DNA from 2 places in the Chitinophaga sp. 22308 genome. Region 1 is predicted to be linked to the other one. Evidence: riboswitches for the same ligand, from Rfam matches in the RefSeq annotation. Region 1 holds a riboswitch; the other holds the start of a gene.
The links. A riboswitch is a leader RNA that binds a small molecule or an ion and turns the genes downstream of it on or off. The one in region 1 is predicted to bind S-adenosylmethionine.
Positions count from the first base shown of each region.

Region 1 (6,104 bases):
CCTGCCGGAACATTATCATCGTGTCAGCTCCGTCGTAAAATGGGTCATGCTGACCGGGATCTTATCAATGGTATTTTTTAAATGCTATCTATAGCACAACCCAATATCAAAATATCAAAATGTACAAAGGTGCTCCCGTAGTGCTGGCCTCCCAGTCGCCCCGCAGAAAACAATTGTTGGAACAGGCGGGCATTCCTTTCGAAGTGAGAGTAGTGGAAACAGCAGAAACATATCCTCCAGGACTGGAAATTGAACAGATTCCCGTGCATATCGCACAACAAAAAGCCGCTGCCGTCATGACGCTGTGCAAACCGGAAGAAATCATCATAGCAGCAGATACCGTCGTGGTGCTGGACGATACCATCATCGGCAAGCCCAAAGACCGCGATGACGCCATCCGTATCCTGACAGCCCTCAGCGGCCGCGAACACCGGGTTATCACCGGCGTAGTAATCCGCCGCAACGGCACTGAAAAAGCTTTCTCCCAAACAACTACCGTACATTTTAAGCCGCTCACCACAGAACAGGTAACCTACTACGTGGATAACTTCAAGCCATACGACAAAGCCGGCGCATACGCTATCCAGGAATGGATCGGAGCCGTAGGCATCGATAGTATCCATGGCTGTTTTTATAATGTAATGGGACTGCCTGTGAGCAAAGTGGCGGAAGAGCTGGCTTCCCAGGGCTGAAGCCCTGGGTGACGATTAGTTTCAGGTCCTTAATTGGAAGAGGATTGAGTAACATTTTATAATCCAAACCTAGTTCACACCAGAGAAAGGAGTTCTTTCATCAGAAGACAATTGAACAACAGATTAGCATATATGTAGTTCACACCAGAGAAAGGAGTTCTTTCATCAGAAGACAATTGAACAACAGATTAGCATATATGTAGTTCACACCTGAGAGAAAGGCTTCTTTCATCAGAAAGAAATTGAAGAACAAAACGTAGCCCAGGGCTTCAGCCCTGGGACGCGTGGCGCCAAAATAAATTAGGCCGGTCCAAGCGGACCGGCCTGTATATGTGGTTGGTTGTGCCTTCGGCACCAATGTTTTATTCGAGGACCAACAGGTTAACGTCTTTCTTTTTCAGCCAGCCTGCTTCTTTCAGTTTCTGCAGGTTGATAGTGCCTACTACGTATCTCCACTCTGGGGATTCATATTTTTCAGAGATATTGAAGAACTCGGCCAGGTCTACCTGATCGGGTGTTTTGTAGCGCAGGTACACTTTCAGTTTCACATCGTTGGTGAAATTGGGCTGGTTGTTTTGTTTGATTTTTTTGTATTCATAACGGTAATTGTAAAGCAGGGCTGAGATGTCTGAGAGGACAGCGCTGCCGGTGGCGGTACCGCCGGCTCCTTTGCCTACGAAGAACTGTTTATCGGTGAAGGCACTCTCGAGGAGGATGCCGTTGTATTCGTTGTACACGTCGTACAGCAGGTTATGCTCTTTTACGAGGTGGGGCAATACGTAGGCGAACACGCTTCCGTTCTGGCGGCGGCATTGCGCTATCAGTTTAACGGTACAGTTGCGTTGTTTGGCAAACTGGATATCGAAATCGTTGAGGTGGTGAATACCGAAGTTGTACACTTCTTCGGGTTTCACGAAGGTACCGAATGCGTGGAGCAGCAGGATCACGAGTTTGAATTTCGGATCGTAGCCTTCGATATCGAGGGTGGGGTCTGTTTCGGCGAAGCCCAGGTCCTGCGCCTGTTGAAGGGCCGTTTCAAAGCTGAGGTTTTCCTCAAATATTTTGGTGAGGATATAATTCGTAGAGCCGTTACAGATACCTTCCACTGCGTTGAGCAGGTCGTTATCGTAGTATTCTTCCAGGTTGCGGATGATGGGAATAGAGGCGCAGCTGGAAGCTTCATAAAGGAAAGGCACTTTGTTGGCGGATTGCAGTTCGTACAATGCCGGCAGGTTTTCCGCGATCATGCGTTTGCTGGCGCTGACAACAGCTTTGCCGTTGCGCAGGGCAGTGCTGACGATATCGAAAGCGGCTTCCGTATCGTTGATCAGTTCCACCACTACGTCGATAGTAGGATCTTCAAGGATTTCATTTTTATCCGTTGTAAAATAGCTACTGTCGATAGGTCTTGATTTGTTGGGGTCTTTAATACAGATTTTTTTGATACGTGCATTAATACCTTTGGTCCTGTTCAATACCTCGTACAGACCCTGGCCTACTACGCCGAAACCGAAAATACCCAGATTGATGATCTTGTTTTCCATACTTTAGTTCATAATTGGTTGGTGCTATCAGTGTTCCTGGCGGGTGGCCCGGGCTGACAGCTATTGTAAAACAGTAATTTGTTTGCCGGCCGGATGGTTTAATTTATCCAGCGCTTGTTTCAGGTCGTTGATGAGGTCTTCTGCATCTTCGATCCCTACGGAGAGTCGGATACAGGAGTCCTGCAGGCCTGTTTTTTTCCGGAATTCTTCCGGGATGGTGCGGTGTGTCATGGTGGCCGGGTGGGCCAGCATGCTTTTCACGCCGCCGAAGCTTTCCGCCAGTTTAAACAGCTTGGTGGCGTTAACGATGCGGATCGCATTTTTAATATTGTCGGCTTTAAGCGAGAAGCTGACGAGGGCGCCGTAGTTCTTCTGCTGTTTGCGGGCAATATGATGATTTTTATGGGTGGCCAGTCCGGGATAGAACACTTTGTCCACCGCCGGGTGTGTGGCGAGCCAGTTGGCGATGGCGCTGGCGTTGCTGCATTGTTTCTCGAACCGGAGGTAGAGCGTTTCAATGCCGCGGATGGTGAGCCATGCTTCAAACGGGCTCAGGATGCTGCCGGAGATGTTCTGGTTGTACCGTATCTGATCGGCCAGTGCTTTTGAATTCACCACTACCAGTCCGGCTATGACGTCACAGTGGCCGGCCAGGTATTTGGAGGCGCTGTGGATAACGATGTCCGCACCGAGTGTCAGTGGCTGTTGCAGCAGCGGGGTGCTGAAGGTATTGTCTACTGCCAGCAGGATATTATGTTGTTTGGCGATCTTGCTGACGGATTTAATGTCAGACACGCGCAAAGTAGGATTGGTGGGGGATTCCAGCCAGATGATACGGGTGTTGGGCGTGATGGCGGCCAATACCTTGTCCAGGTTGCTGGTGTCCACAAAGTTTACTTTGATGCCAAAACGTTCGAACATGTGGTTGAAGATCTGGAAGATGCCACCATAGGTATCTTCCACGGCCATGATCTCGTCGCCGGATTTCAGCAGTTTGAGCACGGCGTCGATGGCAGACATGCCGCTGGCGAAGGCGAAGCCGGCATATCCTTCTTCCAGGCTACAGATGAGCTCTTCCAACACTTTACGCGTGGGATTGTTGGCCCGCGAAAATTCAAAACCCTTATTGATGCCCGGTGATTCCTGCACAAAGGTGGACGTCTGATAGATGGGCACTGAAATGGCGCCTGTCAGTTCGTCTACCGGAATGCTGTGAATCAGTTGTGTAGCTGTTTTCATGTTAATAAAATTTTAATGATGTCACGAAGGTCACGCAGTTTCGTGCAACTTTATCATTAAAAATCTATTTTAACAACCTTATTTCCAGGAAGTGGGTGGGGAGAAGGCATAAAAAAAGCCCTTCCGGGTGTTGGAAGAGCTATGAATCAATTATATATCTGGTGAAGATTTATCTCTGCCAACTTATCTTTCCCCGGTACACCGGGGCAGGAATTAGCACCTTTTTCCCGACCAATGCTGGTCTGGAATGGTTGCTAAGGCATCGCAGGGCCAAGTCCCTCCGCCTTTCTGGATAAGTGATGTTAAGAACTGGGTGCAAAGGTAACAGCAGTTTTATCAATTTTCCAAATTTGATGCACAAAAATATTTTCCGGGCGCCGGTGTTTTATTATCTTTAAAGACATTGTTTTACTGACCAACCATATCTTATGCACGTTAACCCCCCGCTCACGGAAGCGCTGTTCCAGCATATCTGGAAGTGCCGCCTGTACCGGCATGAAGGCCTGGTGACCACCACCGGCGAGGCTGTACAGGTCATTCATCCCGGCACGCATAATCATCATAGCGGCCCTGATTTCACGGGCGCCCGGATAAAAATCGGCCCTGTTTTGTGGGCAGGACCGGTGGAGCTGCATCTGCGCTCGTCTGACTGGTACCGTCATGGCCATGCCGGCGATGCGCAATACGGTCATATCATCCTGCATGTGGTGTACAGGCATGACCTGCCGGCGGGGATCGGCGGGCATATACGGTGCCTCGAGCTGCAGCCTTATATTTCCAACCTGTTGTTGCAGCGTTACGAGGAGCTGCGGCAATCGGCCGCTTTTGTGCCCTGCAGCGCCCATGCCGGCCGCGTGCCGCCACTGGTGTGGACATCATGGCAGGACCGGCTGCTGGCCGAACGCTGGGAAAGGCGACAGCGGGAGCTGCTGCACTGGCTGTCGGTCAACCGCCACAACTGGGAAGAGACCTGCTACTGGGCGGTGGCCCGCAGCTACGGCGCACCGGTCAACGCTCCGGCTTTCCTGGCGCTGGCACAGTCGCTGCCCTACCGGTTACTACAGCAGTACCACGACCGTCCGCCGGCCATCGAAGCGCTGTTGTTCGGGCAGGCCGGTATGCTGGAAGATACTTTTACTGACGTATATCCTTTACAGTTACAGCAGGAATACCGGCAGCTGCGACAGCAGCACCGGCTGGAGCCGTTGCCGGCCCATGGCTGGCGGTGGCTGCGGATGCGGCCCTCATCGTTTCCGTCTATGCGCATCGCTGCATTGGCGGCGTTGCTGCAAGGCAGCCGACGCCTGTTTACCGCCATGCTGGAAGTGGCCGCCCGGCGGCAGCTGGAACAGCTGTTTTTCGTACCCCCGTCACCGTACTGGCTTACCCATTACCGCTTTGAGCACCCCGTAAAACGTGCCCGCCAGCCGGGGCGGCAGGCACTGCACGCCGTGCTGATCAACAGCGTGCTGCCATTGATGCACCTGTACGGCCGGTACGGGCAACAGCCCGACTACCAGGAGCTGGCACTCACCTTGTTGCAGGAACTGCCGCCAGAAGACAATCATATCATCCGCGAATGGGAGCAGTTGGGCGTGGCACCCGGACAGGCCTCGGGAACACAGGCCATGCTGGAACTGAAGCAGTACTATTGTGAACAGAAGAGATGCCTGGAATGTGCGGTGGGAACGCGGATCATATCGCAAAAGGAATTCCCGCAAAGACGCTGACAGCAAAGACCAAAGGAAAATTCCGAAAAGCTGAAAGGACTAAGGAATAAAAAAAAGAAACCCGTGGAATAAAAAACCTGAATCACAATGTAGCCCTGGGCTACATTGTGATCCAGGCTGTTCGTTGAGTGGGCCGCCGGTTAAGGAAAGGCCGGTTTTTATCGGTCTGTTTATTTACTACCAGTTAAACGTAACGTCCTGTTTAATGTCTGGATGAAGGCTGTAGGCTACCGGGCAGGTGTGGGCGGCCCTTTCCAGGATGGTCCTTTCTTTTTCGCCCAGGTTATGGCCGGCCGGCATGTCGAAAACCACGGTGATACCGGTGATACGGCGTGGTTCTGTGCCCATGATCTTGGTGATGGTAACTTTGGTGCCTTCAATATTCCAGTTGTTGTCTCTTGCTTTGATGCCCATGATGGTGAGCATGCAGTTGCCCAGCGCGGTGGCTACCAGGTCGGTAGGGGAGAAGCGCTCGCCTTTGCCCTGGTTGTCAACTGGGGCGTCGGTTTCAATCACAGTGCCGGACTTCAGGTGCGTAGCGCTGGTCCTCAGATCGCCGTTATAGATAATTTCAGCTGTTGCCATAATTTTTTATTTTTAGAAGATGTTATTGCTGTTGGATATCGCCCGTAAAATAAATGTATTTTTAGTAGATCAGGAAGACCGGAGAAGATGGCCTGGCAAACTCAAAAAAAATTAGGTACGTTTGTAATATTAATATAACAATACCTTTGTTCAAGCGTTTATTTATTACAATAATAGCCCATTCACTGTGAAGAAATTATACATCATCCTATTTTTAGCAACCATCAGCGGCGGGTTGTACGCACAGACAACAGGCCGGGAATCTGTGTCCTCCCCGAAGAAAAGTGAAAAAGAACAGCGTAAATTGAAACGGA
Region 1 covers NZ_JBQEOP010000001.1:316,045-322,148, forward strand. The annotation lists gene ACTJJS_RS01305 (geranylgeranylglycerol-phosphate geranylgeranyltransferase) at 1-94, shown strand, start outside; gene ACTJJS_RS01310 (Maf family protein) at 120-692, shown strand; gene ACTJJS_RS01315 (homoserine dehydrogenase) at 1,055-2,236, opposite strand; gene ACTJJS_RS01320 (trans-sulfuration enzyme family protein) at 2,297-3,475, opposite strand; SAM riboswitch class I at 3,656-3,774, opposite strand; gene ACTJJS_RS01325 (DUF2851 family protein) at 3,904-5,205, shown strand; gene ACTJJS_RS01330 (OsmC family protein) at 5,383-5,790, opposite strand; gene ACTJJS_RS01335 (hypothetical protein) at 5,978-6,104, shown strand, end outside.

Region 2 (6,104 bases), on a different contig from region 1:
TTTGGCACCTATGCGCATTCGCTGGGCATCTATTACGGCTTCGGCGCTCTTTATTTCCTGGTTGGCTTCAGCTTCTATGCCTTTGTGGCCGGCGGTTTCAGGGGAGTAAAGATTTTCTGGAAAAACAATATCGTTCCCACCCTCACTGCTGTAGGCACCGGTAGCAGCATCGCCACTATTCCGGCCAACCTGGAAGCGGTGCCCAGGATGGGGGTGCCGGCATCCGTAGGCAACGTGGTGGTACCGTTGGGCGCAACGTTGCATAAAGATGGTTCAAGCATCAGCTCCATCATTAAGATGGCGGTTGTTTTTGCCATGTACGGCAAAGGTTTCGACAGTGTCAACGTGATTGTGATGGCACTGGGCATCACCGTCATCGTGAGCATTGTGGAAGGCGGCATTCCCAACGGTGGTTACATCGGGGAGCTGCTGGTGATGTCGGTATACAATTTCCCCCCGGAGGCGCTCCCGCCGCTGATGGTGATCGGCACCCTGGTAGATCCGCTGGCCACCATTTTAAACGCGACGGGAGATAACGTAGCCGCTATGCTGGTAACCCGGTTTCTGCCAAAGCGGGCTGCGGTAAGTGTTTAAAGGCCTGCTCCAGGTCGGCGAGCAGGTCGGTCGCTTCTTCCAGGCCTATAGACAAACGTATCAGGCTGTCGCTCACACCGGCAGCCTTTCTTTTTTCGGCCGGTATGGATTTATGGGTCATGGTAGCTGGATGGCTCACCAGGCTTTTAATACCGCCGAGACTTTCAGCGAGTTTAAAATAGTGGGTGGATGTCACAAAAGCGGTAGCTGCTTCTTCGCGGTCGTCTTTCAATGAGAAAGAGATGATGCCGCCAAAGCCCTTGCTCTGTTGTTTGGCCAACGCATGGCCGGGATGGGAAGGCAGTCCCGGATAAAACACTTTATCCACTGCCGGATGTTGTTCAAGGTATTCGGCGACGACCTGTGCAGAGGCCACATGCTGGCGGATGCGCAGGTGCAGCGTTTCAATGCCGCGTATGAGCAGGAAGCTGTCGAACGGTGACAGGATAGCGCCACAGGCGTTCTGATAAAATTTAATCTCCTCTCCCAGCTGTGGCGTTTTAGACACTACCACACCGGCGATCAGGTCACTGTGGCCGCCCAGGTATTTGGTGGCGCTGTGAATGACCAGGTCGGCACCAAGGGCCAGTGGCTGCTGCAGCACCGGTGACGCAAACGTATTGTCCACACAAAGGAGACAGTTACTTGCCTTGGCAATACGGCTGATGGCCGCAATATCAGAAATCTTCAACGTAGGATTGGTGGGTGTTTCCAGCCATATAAGGCGTGTCGCCGGTGTAATGGCCTGGAATACCGCCTGTGTGTCGGCCGTGTCCACATAGTGCACTTTGATACCGAATTTTTCATACACTTTATGAAAGAGGCGGAAAGCGCCGCCATAGATATCATCTACCGCCACAATTTCATCTCCGGCTTTCAGCAGTTTGATGACAGCGTCTATGGCTGCCAGGCCGCTGGCAAAGGCGGAAGCGGCTGCGCCTCCTTCAAGTCCGGCGATGATTTTTTCTGCTGTTTCGCGGGTGGGGTTGTTGGACCGGGCATAGTCATAACCTTTGTTTACACCGGGAGCCTCCTGTACGAAGGTGGATGTCTGGTAGATGGGAACAGCGATTGCGCCTGTTTGCGGATCTACGGGAATAGAATGGATCAGTGATGTGATAGTGCTCATCTGTACTTGTTTTTTAGTTTGATGAAAAATGAATAAACAAGTTCTATGCAGCGCCCATCAAGAGATTTGGTTATTGTGTTATTTTACTATAGTCATTAAAATAAAAATGCAGCGGGTATATATCCGCTGCATTCCTATAATAAAATATCTAAATGAAATAACAATCAAATGTAGATACTTATCTTTCCCGGCAAAGCCGGGATGGATGCAGCACCTTTCATCAGTGCCATGATGAAGGTTGCTAAGGTATCGTCGGGCCATTTCCCTCCTCCTTTCTTGATAAGCGATTAAAAGAACTGGTGCAAAGATAGGACACAAATTCAAACTACCAAATTTATTTCCTACAAATTTTGTAGACTATTCATATTGCAGGGTAAGTTTAACACCTTCTTCATAGGAAGTAGGTTTTACCTGAAAGTGTTTTTCAAATTTGGACGAATCGAAAATATAGGGATAGTTGCTTTGGTACAACATCTCCCCCAGTTCGCGGATGGTGGAATCGAAAAGGCCGGAAACAGCGATGAGGAAGCGGTTCAGCTTCATATACTTTGGCTTAACGCCCATCTGGCGCGCGATCATCTCCATATATCCTTTGCCGTCCGGGGCCGGATTGGCAGTAGGCAGATGCCATACCTGGTTCCAGGAGGAATCGTCCTGGGAAAGCAGGTAAAGTCCTTTGCCGGCGTCGGGGGTGAAGGTGTAGCTATGGGTGACGTTATCTTTGCCCAGCCACATGGCGGAACTTTTCTTTTTGAATTTGTCGATGATCAGCAGGTTGAGGAAGCCGGTCTTGTCTGCGCCGGGGCCGTAGAAGTCCGCTGCCCTGGCGATAGTGGCCGTGATGTTACCGGCTTTGACTTCTTCCATTAGTTGCGTGGCAATAGCGGCCCGGATTTTTCCTTTTTTGCTGACAGGATTGTAGGGGGTGGTTTCTGTCATCGGGCCGTTCACTAACCCATAAGAATATACGTTATCGAAGAAGATCAGTTTAGCGCCTTCCGCTTTACATGCTTCGATGACGTTGCTCATGATGCGGGGCCATGCAACGGCCCATAGTTTATGGTCATATTTCAGTCCGGCCGTGAGGAACACGACAGTAGCGCCGGCCACCGCGCGGCGGGTTTGCGCGGCGTCAGTGATGTCTGCGGCCACCAGGTCGGTGATGCCGGCAACAGCTTGAGGAGAGCGGCTTACGAGTCGTACCTGCTTTCCGTTTTTTACCAGTTCTTTGGCCAGTTCATTGGCGATTACGCCACCGGCGCCGAGGATAGTGTACATGAAGTTGTGTGTTTTATGAATAACAAGTGTGACGATTCATCATGGTACATACTGTGGTCCGCGATCAGGGATCCAGCGGGTCGAGTGAGTTGGCCTGCAGCGACTTCAGATCTGGCATAAAAGAAAGGAAGTTCAGGTCGGCCTGCTGCATGTCCGCCGCCGGCTGATAGTTCAGTTCTTCCTCGCAGCGTTTGCCGAAAACCGGGCTGGCCACGTAATACAGTTGCAAGGCATCAGATACGCACAGCATCCGCTTTTCCAGGGGCATGCCGCTTTTCCAGGCAATGCGGACAGCATTGCGGACATTGGTAGTGGTATGCCGTGCATGAGGCTCCACAATAATCGCATCGGCCGGTACTTTCAGTTCGCTGACCATATATTTTTTCATCTCCACCGCTTCTGCGTAGGGTGTTCCAAATGGATGCACGTGGCCACCGGAAACGATGATAAAGGGAGCTTTCCCGCTATGGTACATCTCAGCCCCAATGCGGCAGCGGTTTTTACCGGCATCACTGATGGACGCCTTGTCTCCCGGGCCGGCGCCTGGAATAAGCAATGCGGAGTAAGCATATTTGTTCCAGTCGGCCGTCTTCACTTTCGTGTAGGCGTCTTTGTTAGTTTCCTCCAATGGCATGTACCGGGCGCATTCATCATGTTTGTTCAATACCAGCAGTCCCACTGCCACTGCCAGCGGCGACTGGAAAAACAGGCTGTTGGTGGAGGTACTGCGGGCAACGGAAGTCATTAATTTTGTCAGCGCCTGTTTATAGGCAGGGCTTTCCACATAAAAAGAAGCCGAGTCGATTTTAGGGTAGCGGAAACCCTTATTGGTCGTATAGGCGTTGAGGATATAATTCACTCCATGGGCGGCGTCCTGCCAGGCTTTTGTGAGCAGCGTGCTGTCGGGTTCAGTGGCATATAACTGAAAAAAACCTGAACGGCGCATATGTTGCAGGAGTGTGCCCATTTCCCGCGGATGCTGTTGCAGCATCCTGGCGAAGCAGGCATTAAAGCGGGCGATAGTGGCATCGTCAAGTTGTATGTCTGTCGGACGATGTGCCGACTGCAGCTTACCGCGATAAATATTGTTCCACCGTATAAAGCTGGTGTCTTTCAGCACCAGCCTGTTGACTTCCGGCAGGTGTTCCAGTAGGGTAAAGAGGTAAAAGTTCCTGTTTACGATTATGTTTTTTTCCTGTAGTTGCCTGTAACCAGGGTCTGGTGCGGGAGTTTGAGCGGAGGCGGCCAGTATGCTGCTGCATAAAGGGACTATTATCCATGCGTAATAATTCATAATCGTCCACGAAAGTGTTATTGTTTTAGAATAGAACAGCAAAGTACAAATTACCTTTAAATAACATTTACTTGAATATAGAATTTAAAAAATCAATAATACATTTCCAATCATAATACATATTTCAATAATTTAAAATTACATACACACCAACATATTCGCCATAAGTGGCTTTTACCACCAATACGGAAAATGAGTTAATTTCACCGCGCCGGAGAGTCACATTCACTCTTTCGTGCCAACTTCCAATCCAAGCAATAATGTACAACGCCTACGAAAGAAAAAGTTTTTTCCGGTTCGCAATAGTCATTCTGATGGTAGTCATCCTGGTTACCTTCTTTATGATCATCTTTTTGCGTAAGCGGGCAGCAGACCAGCTGAGTGCGGGCGTGCGGGACCTGGTGGCCACCAAAACAGATGCAGGGCATATTGACCAGGCCGTGCAATTGTTATACGCAGCAGACAACGATTTTCGTTTTTATACCCTCACCTACGACCCGGCTTATCTCCACTCCTATGTGGCTTCGCTGGAATCCGTGAGCGCCCATATTGACACTGCCATAGGCGCCGCCTCCAAACAGAAACAGGTACAGGAGCTGCTGGCCGACAAAGAGGCCAAGACCCAGCTATTCCTGCATACCCGCCTGTATGTGGACTCCCTGCTGCAACTATCGCAACAATGGGACACCACTGCAACGCCGCTGGTGATACAGGAGCTGCAAAAGATAAAGCTGCCCCAGCGGGAACAGATCGATACCATCATCACTTCCTCTTCTGCCACCGTCAAGCCTAAAAAGAAATTATTCGGCCGTATCAAGGACGCTATTTCCAACAAAGCCGCGGTGCAAACGAAACAGGAAGTAAAAGTCATCAAACGGGACTCCGGCGCTGATAGCCAGACCAGTGTTATCTCCACCGCAGACCTGAAGAAGATGCAGCAAAGCTATCAGCAGTTCATGCGGCAGGCGGCACAGAGCCACGCCAACCTTAACCGCAAGGAATATGCGCTGGTGATGGCCAACCAACGGTTGTTTAACGTCCTGCAGCAGGTACTGGCCAATCTGCGCAAAAACATGGTGGCGGAAACAGATAAAAAACGCTGGGTGCTCAGTCAGAACATCGGCAATTCCCTTTATACGATGGACAAACACACGTATTGGGAAATTCCCTTGTTGCTGTTACTGACCGGCATCATCATCTACGGTATTATCCGGCTTTATAAATATGACCTGGCCCTGTTACGTTCCAAACAACAGGCAGAGAAATACGCGCGGCAGAAAAGTGAGTTTGTCTCCACCATGAGCCACGAGATACGGACGCCTATCCACTCTTTGCTGGGCTATACCAGCCAGCTGGAACGGGAACAACCGGGAGAAACGACCTCCGCTATCCGTAATTCGGCGGAGATGCTGTTGTCTGTAGTCAACAACGTACTCGATTATACGCAGATGGAAGGCGGCAAGCCCTCTTTAAAACAAGAGAAATTCTCCCCCCGCACCGCCATCGAGGAAGTCTGCACCAGCCTGCAGGTACAGGCCAATATCAAATCGCTCCGCCTGCAGCCCTGCATTTATTTCCCTACCACGCAGCAAGTATATGGCGATGTGTTCCGGCTGAAACAAGTGCTGATCAACCTGGTCGCCAACGCCATCAAATACACCAGTAAGGGAGAAATCACCGTGACTGCCTGGCTGCGCGATGGCGAACTGTTGCAGGTGTCTGTTAAAGACACCGGCTCCGGCATCCCGGAAGATGTGCTGCCGAACCTGTTTGACGCTTTCACACAGGGGCCTAACGGCGTTTCCAAAG
Region 2 covers NZ_JBQEOP010000006.1:535,977-542,080, forward strand. The annotation lists gene ACTJJS_RS25890 (dicarboxylate/amino acid:cation symporter) at 1-594, shown strand, start outside; gene ACTJJS_RS25895 (trans-sulfuration enzyme family protein) at 545-1,723, opposite strand; SAM riboswitch class I at 1,899-2,009, opposite strand; gene ACTJJS_RS25900 (NAD-dependent epimerase/dehydratase family protein) at 2,081-3,001, opposite strand; gene ACTJJS_RS25905 (YdcF family protein) at 3,066-4,295, opposite strand; gene ACTJJS_RS25910 (ATP-binding protein) at 4,610-6,104, shown strand, end outside.
Region 2: another riboswitch for S-adenosylmethionine. It lies ahead of ACTJJS_RS25895 (trans-sulfuration enzyme family protein); the one in region 1 lies ahead of ACTJJS_RS01320 (trans-sulfuration enzyme family protein).